DNA from 3 places in the Ferdinandcohnia sp. Marseille-Q9671 genome. Region 2 is predicted to be linked to each of the others. Evidence: predicted binding sites of a transcription regulator. Region 2 holds the regulator's gene; each other region holds the start of a gene.
The links. Region 2 encodes LexA, which represses DNA repair genes until DNA is damaged. Its sites were predicted from a motif close to CGAACATATGTTCG; they were not measured.
Positions count from the first base shown of each region.

Region 1: a site for LexA is predicted at 966-979, ahead of ACWNMY_RS03245 (YqzH family protein). Genes of this name have one in related genera too.
Region 3: a site for LexA is predicted at 1,471-1,484, ahead of pcrA (DNA helicase PcrA). Genes of this name have one in related genera too.

Region 1 covers NZ_CDRJTA010000001.1:598,677-600,960, forward strand. Annotated here, with positions in the region: gene ACWNMY_RS03240 (Y-family DNA polymerase) at 1-948, opposite strand, end outside; gene ACWNMY_RS03245 (YqzH family protein) at 1,104-1,298, shown strand; gene ACWNMY_RS03250 (MerR family transcriptional regulator) at 1,621-2,284, opposite strand, start outside.
Region 2 covers NZ_CDRJTA010000004.1:1,071,421-1,073,704, forward strand. Annotated here, with positions in the region: gene ACWNMY_RS20530 (hypothetical protein) at 1-556, shown strand, start outside; gene lexA (transcriptional repressor LexA) at 1,048-1,671, opposite strand; gene ACWNMY_RS20540 (DUF896 domain-containing protein) at 2,107-2,284, shown strand, end outside.
Region 3 covers NZ_CDRJTA010000003.1:19,960-22,243, reverse strand. Annotated here, with positions in the region: gene pcrA (DNA helicase PcrA) at 1-1,343, opposite strand, end outside; gene ACWNMY_RS12845 (heptaprenylglyceryl phosphate synthase) at 1,521-2,207, opposite strand.

The DNA.
Region 1 (2,284 bases), on a different contig from region 2:
GTAAAACCCTCCACCAAACTCATCCCTACTATAATCAAGCCCAAGACTAATCGTTCTTCCTGCTTTTTTATGCCGGCGAGCACGTCTTGCTACCTCTTCACACATCTCTAGAATTACATGCTTTACTTCTTCTGGGTCCGGGTAATCACGCAAAAGAACCTGGCTTTTCCCAAAGCTAATTTGTCCCTGCATAATAGGAGCACCAATTTCTGATAAATCAACACCCCACGCATGGTAATAAAGCTGATTTCCCATAACTCCAAATTTCTTTTCAAGCAGTTCGAGTGGGTAATGGGCAAGCTGACCAACTGTCGTGATTCCCATCCCATGTAAGGTCCGTTCTACCCTACTCCCGATTCCCCACATTTCCCGTAATGGAGAAACTGGCCATAGTTTTTCGGGAATATCTTCATACGTCCATTCTGCAATTCCTTTTTTCTTCGCTTCCAAATCTAAGCAAAGCTTTGACATCAGCATATTAGGTCCAATCCCGATTGCACAGGTAAGACCATACTCAGCCTCAAGTTCTTGTTTTATTTTACGAGCGATTGTTGTCGCATCTCCCCATAATTTCTCGGTCCCATCAATTTTTATAAAACTTTCATCTACGCTATAAACATGGATTGCACTTTTCGGTACATATCGATTAAAAAGCCTTGTAATTTCAGTTGAAATTCGTAAATAGGTTGCCATTTTGGGATTCACAAGCTGAATTCTTGGATCCTTTGGGATTTCAAACAATCTTGATCCTGTTTTTATCCCAAATTCTTGCTTTAGTTTTGGCGAAGCCGCAAGTACGATACTTCCCTGTCTCTCCGTATCCCCGACGACCGCCAAATAGCACTCAAGCGGATCAAGACCTAATAAAACTGCGGCACAGCTTGCGTAAAAGCTCTTTATATCCACGCACAAAATCTTTTGAACGGGTAGCTTGCTGTAATCCACCATGTACATCATCTCCAAAAAGAATGTATGTTCGTATCATATTCTTAATGATAAGAGAATATACGTTCGATTTCAATGGAAATTTAAAACAGAAGTTAGTGGAGAATCATTTCGGAAACGTACTATAATAGGGTAAGTAGAAAAAGAGGTGCCGTTTAATGGATGAGAAATTCATTCGAAAATTGATTCGAAATTACTTTTATCAATATCAGCACGATAGCGATTCCGTGCCATTATCTGAAGAGGATTATAGAGGATTAATCATAAAGATCAAAAAGCGGCAGAATGCCGAACCAGAGGAAGCCCTGTACGACATCATAAATGATGTGATATATGAATACGTAACGACTTGAAAAAACCGGTCTGAGAAAAAACACTCTGAGGGCACAGGATTAACGAGTGAAAAGGTAATAAAACAAAGAGTTTTGCGCAGCTTTGACTACAAGTGGATTACTAAAACCATTCGCATCATACAGATAATGGAAAAATATACGCTGAGAGCACGACTAATTGTAACATTCTTCCACTTGCGCATGGTTTTTAAGTAAAAAGGTAATAAAATCATGCGCAAATAGGTTTGCGCATGGTTTGACTACAAGTTGCTTCATAAAAGCATCCGCATCATACATAAAATGGCAAATCCTATTTCCGAAGGTCTAATAAAATTTCTAAAATTCACTTAGAATCGTCAACATCAACCATATTCTGAGACATATAATATTCCATTGCCTCATTGAGCCACTTTTCCTCTTCTGCTGTGTAAGGCGAAGGTGCCATTTTTTCAAGGTTCATTAAGAGAAGTTCCTCATCTGTCTCTGTAAGGTTTAACTCGGCTAAGGCATGCATAGCATCTTCACCTATAAAAGAAAAGGAAGCTTTCAAGTATTTATCTATCATAGCCTGAACCTCTAGATTATGAACTGGCTTACCATATAAACGCTTAACTTCTTTTGATAATTGAATAAACTCCTTATCCAAGGCTAGCCGCTCTTCTTCTGATTTATTATAAAAATACTCTACAATGTCTGGCTTTGTATGCTGCTCTAGCCAAAGACGTTGTTCTTTTTCGGTTTGGGTACTATTAATCAGACTCATTAGAACAGCACTATCAACCTCCCCCTCTTCTTGGAGTAACGCTATTGTACGAGTAATGGCAGAAAGTGCAGACTCAATCTGCTCTTTCTTCTCTTCAAAAGCTTTTTTCTGAATCTGTAAAGACTCGTTTAAACTAAGGTCAAAGCTAGATTCATGAATCATTTCCCCTATTTGTTCTAAGCTATAACCTAGAAATTTGAAACTAACAACTTTCTGCAAGGTAAGTAGATCTTTGTTTGTGTAT
Region 2 (2,284 bases):
ACAGTTCGTAGAGCAAAAAGAAAACATTGAAACTGTGCCTTTAGATAAAGGAAAGGTATTTGAAGGGAAACAGTTAAAAGGGATGAAACGTTTAGGATATATTGCGTTAGCGATTGGAATTGGTGCACTGTTGTTCACGGATACAACAACTGTGGATACGTCTGAGTCAGCAAGAAATGCACTTGAAAACCAAATTTCAACAGCTATATCCGCAGGTGTTGTACTCCTTGAAAATGATGAAAATCTAGGGGCGCAGGATTACACAATAACGCATGCCTCTGATCTGGATGAGACGAAAATTTGGGTTTGGGATTATGCAGCAGAGGACGGCGACTATGTCCAAGTTTTGGTTGATGGCACCCCCGTTTCGGAATCTTTTATGATTCAGCATAAACCAAGGGAATTAACGGTACCATCGACAGGATCTGTCCAGATAAAAGGAATCCGAGATGGTGGTGGTGGGATTACCTATGCCGTGCGTTATGACATTAATGGAACAAGCTATTTCAACACCGCGCCAGAAGGGGAGTTTAATACGTATGAGTTGGTGAGGTGAGGGGAAGATTTGATAGGCGTGAGGAACGCTTATTATAGGAGAGTTTTATCCTTAACTTTTTTCCGTAAAAAAGACACGCCTACAATACAAATGTTTGATGCTATAAAAAATAAAATGAAATGCTATTTTGAAGAGATGCATTATCCTGGTCAATAAAAATGTTTTTGATAATGTTCCGTACACAAATTCATCGTTGAGAACGTGAGCAATGTATGACAATGTACTAAGTTTAATGGACCCTTGACACGATTGGTGTTGAGGGTTTTTTTGGTTTAGGAAATTATAAAAATCAACCTTGTGGACAAGTTGTAAATGAGTTTATCTACATCCAGCTCCAGCGCCTAGCCCCTCGAGGTCATAAGCCAATCCGTCAAGAAGGTCAAAGAGCAACCTTCTCACCGTCTCGTCTTATGCTTGTCGGGGCTGATCAAGGCGCTTGCGCTTTTGTTCTTGCAAACAAAAGGAACATTCGTCTGAATGTTCCTGGATTATCAATGAATGTTTCGATAGACACCTATAACTTTACCTAAAATTGATACATTTTTAAGAATAATTGGGTCTAACATAGAATTCTCTGGCTGTAATCGAATATGATCCTTTTCTTTAAAGAAGCGCTTTACGGTAGCTTCATCTTCTTCTGTCATTGCAACCACGATATCGCCGTTGTTAGCGGAGATTTGTTGTCTAACGATAACGAAGTCTCCATCAAGTATTCCTGCTTCAATCATACTGTCACCCATAATTTCAAGCATAAAAATTTGATCGTCGTGTGCAGCAAAACGGTCAGGTAATGGAAAATACTCCTCAATGTTCTCAACTGCGGTTATTGGCTGACCTGCAGTAACCTTTCCTATTACAGGTACATTGATAACGTTAGCGGTTGGAATTGTTTCGTTTTCATCGACCTGTAAGACCTCAATAGCACGAGGCTTTGTTGGATCTCTTCTTATTAAACCTTTGCTTTCTAGCCGGGACAAATGTCCATGAACAGTAGAACTTGAAGCTAGTCCTACAGCTTCTCCTATTTCCCTCACGGAAGGTGGATAACCCTTGTCTTTGACTTCTTGTTTAATGTAATTCAAAATATCCTGCTGTCTTTTAGAAAGCTTTGTCATCCCGCTCATCCCCTATATAGTAATTTTTATATTGTTCTATGTATTTTCATTCCTTTTGAAAGTGTTCGGTGAGAACCTTTGGTTATTAAAAATACCGAAATTCTTAAGTAGAGTATAGCATGTTTTACTAGTTTATACAAACATAAGTTCGAATTTTTGTTGACACAAAACATTTGTTCGGTTTATAATAAAATCAACAAATGCGAACGAACATTCTTATAGGAGTGAAACAAGATGTTGAAAAAATTACAAAGCGGGTTTATCTATTATATTCTTTTTCTGTTGTTAAGTATGGGCATGGTTTTTATAACAGCAAGTTAACTTGCATTTACATAAAATTGTGAAGAATAGAGGGATGTAGAATACTTGTAAAATACCTTTTCTTCTAGTACTATGAACTATGATTTAGAAAAGATAATTTTAAGGAGATATTCTATGCTTTCAAAAGATAAAATAGATCGGATCAATACACTTGCAAAAAAAGCTAAGTCAGTTGGTCTTTCTGAGCAGGAAAAGGAAGAACAGCAAGAACTAAGGCAGGAGTATTTGCGAGTATTTAGGAACTCAATGACAAATACATTGCACTCAGTAAAGGTCGTTGATCCGGAAGGTA
Region 3 (2,284 bases), on a different contig from region 2:
ACCTCTTGCAGTGCTTTAAACATAGAAATGTCCTGCCCAATTGCGTAGTTCGCAATTTTGTCAATTGAAGTTGCGCCAATCCCTCGTTTAGGAACATTAATAATTCTTGTTAAGCTAATATCATCATCAGGGTTCGCAATCGCACGTAAATACGCCAATAAGTCCTTGATTTCTTTTCGGTCATAGAACTTGATTCCGCCCACGATCTGGTAGGAAATATTAGACTTTAATAAAACTTCCTCCATTACACGGGATTGAGCATTTGTTCGATATAAAATGGCGATATCTGCAAAGGAACGCTTTCCACTATCGACTAATTCACGTATTTTCCCAGCGACAAATTGTGCCTCGCCTGATTCACTATCTGCACGGAAATATGAAATTTTTTTCCCTTCATCATTTTCAGTCCAAAGTTTTTTAGGTTTTCGATTCACATTGTTTTCAATTACTTGATTTGCTGCTTGTAGAATTCGCTGCGTTGACCTGTAATTCTGTTCAAGAAGGATCACTTTCGCGTTACTATAATCTTTTTCAAAAGAAAGGATATTAGCAATATCTGCACCACGCCAACGATAAATCGACTGATCGGAATCACCGACAACACATAGGTTCTTAAACCTTGAAGCAAGTAGTTTAACCAACATATATTGAGCACGGTTTGTATCTTGATACTCGTCTACATGGATATACTGAAACTTTCGTTGGTAAAATTCCAATACCTCAGGAACTCTTTGAAACAGTTGGATTGTCGTCATGATTAAATCATCGAAATCAAGCGATTGGTTTTTCCGAAGTCTTTTTTGATACAGCGTATAGACATCACTTGCAACTTGTTCAAACATCCCCCCTGCTGTTTTCGCATATTCTTCAGGAGTTGTTAGCTCATTTTTAGCACTACTAATCATCCCAAGTATCATTCGTGGATCATATTTTTTCGGATCGAGATTCTTTTCTTTCAAAATACTTTTAATCACGGAAAGTTGGTCCGTTGAATCTAATATTGAAAAATTGCGGTTGAACCCCATACGGTCAATATCTCTTCGTAAGATTCGTACACACATGGAGTGGAACGTAGATATCCAAATTTCATCCGCAGCTCCACCAAGGATGCCTTGAACACGCTCTCTCATTTCCCTAGCGGCCTTATTGGTAAAAGTAATTGCTAAAATATTCCACGGCGCTACTTCTTTTTCAACCATTAAATAGGCTATTCTATGTGTTAACACACGGGTTTTACCACTTCCCGCACCTGCCATAATTAACAGAGGACCATCTGTTGCTTTCACAGCCTCTTGTTGTTCTTTATTTAAACCCGCTAGTAATTTATTGCTGATAAATTGCATATTCTTCACCGTCCCATCATCAAATACGCCTTGACAATCTGCACCCAGATTATTAATAAATCTGAGTCCACAAAGAGGCTACACCTTACCTAGTCTGAATGATTCCCTAGACCTAGAAAAAGCATATCAAACATATGTTCTATTTTACATGATATTTATATATGATTTCAATAAGGATTACCCCTTAACAGCCTGTACCGTTTTAAGTGCGGAATTTAGGTCTTCATACACACTATTTCCTACGACGATCGTGTCTGCATACCTACCCATTTCTTTCGCTTGGTCAGCTGTTTTAATTCCACCGCCATAAAATAGCTTTGTAGTTTGTAATGTGTCTTTCACCGCAGAGACAATTTCCTTATCCCCATAGCTGCCACTATATTCAATATAAAAAATAGGTAATGAAAACATTTTTTCAGCCATGGTCGCGTAGGCTACAACATCTTCCTTACTCAGTGATGTAGTCGCACCAGTTAGCTTTGCAGCTTTGCAGTCATGATTTAGTATGCAATAACCTTGCATAATCATTTCATCCCAATTCATAACTTCACCATATTCTCTCACAGCATCATGATGTAATCCCATCATCCATCTTGTGCTATTGCTATTTAATACAGTCGGGATAAAGTATAAATCAAAGCCAGGGGTCACTGACTCAATATTTGAAATTTCCAATACACATGGTACTGTATAACGACGGATACGTGACATTAGAGAAAGTACATTATCTAATGTTACACCATCACTTCCTCCGACAATAATGGCGTCCGTTCCGGATTCACATATTGCCTCTAATTGCTCATCGTTTAGTTCTTTATTTGGATCAAGTTTAAATACATGTCTCCACTCTTTAAAATCGTACATGAAGATCCTCCATTCATCTTTCCATTTCTCCATTATAGCAAAACTAGACCCATCTATTAATAGCTGTGCATATTTCA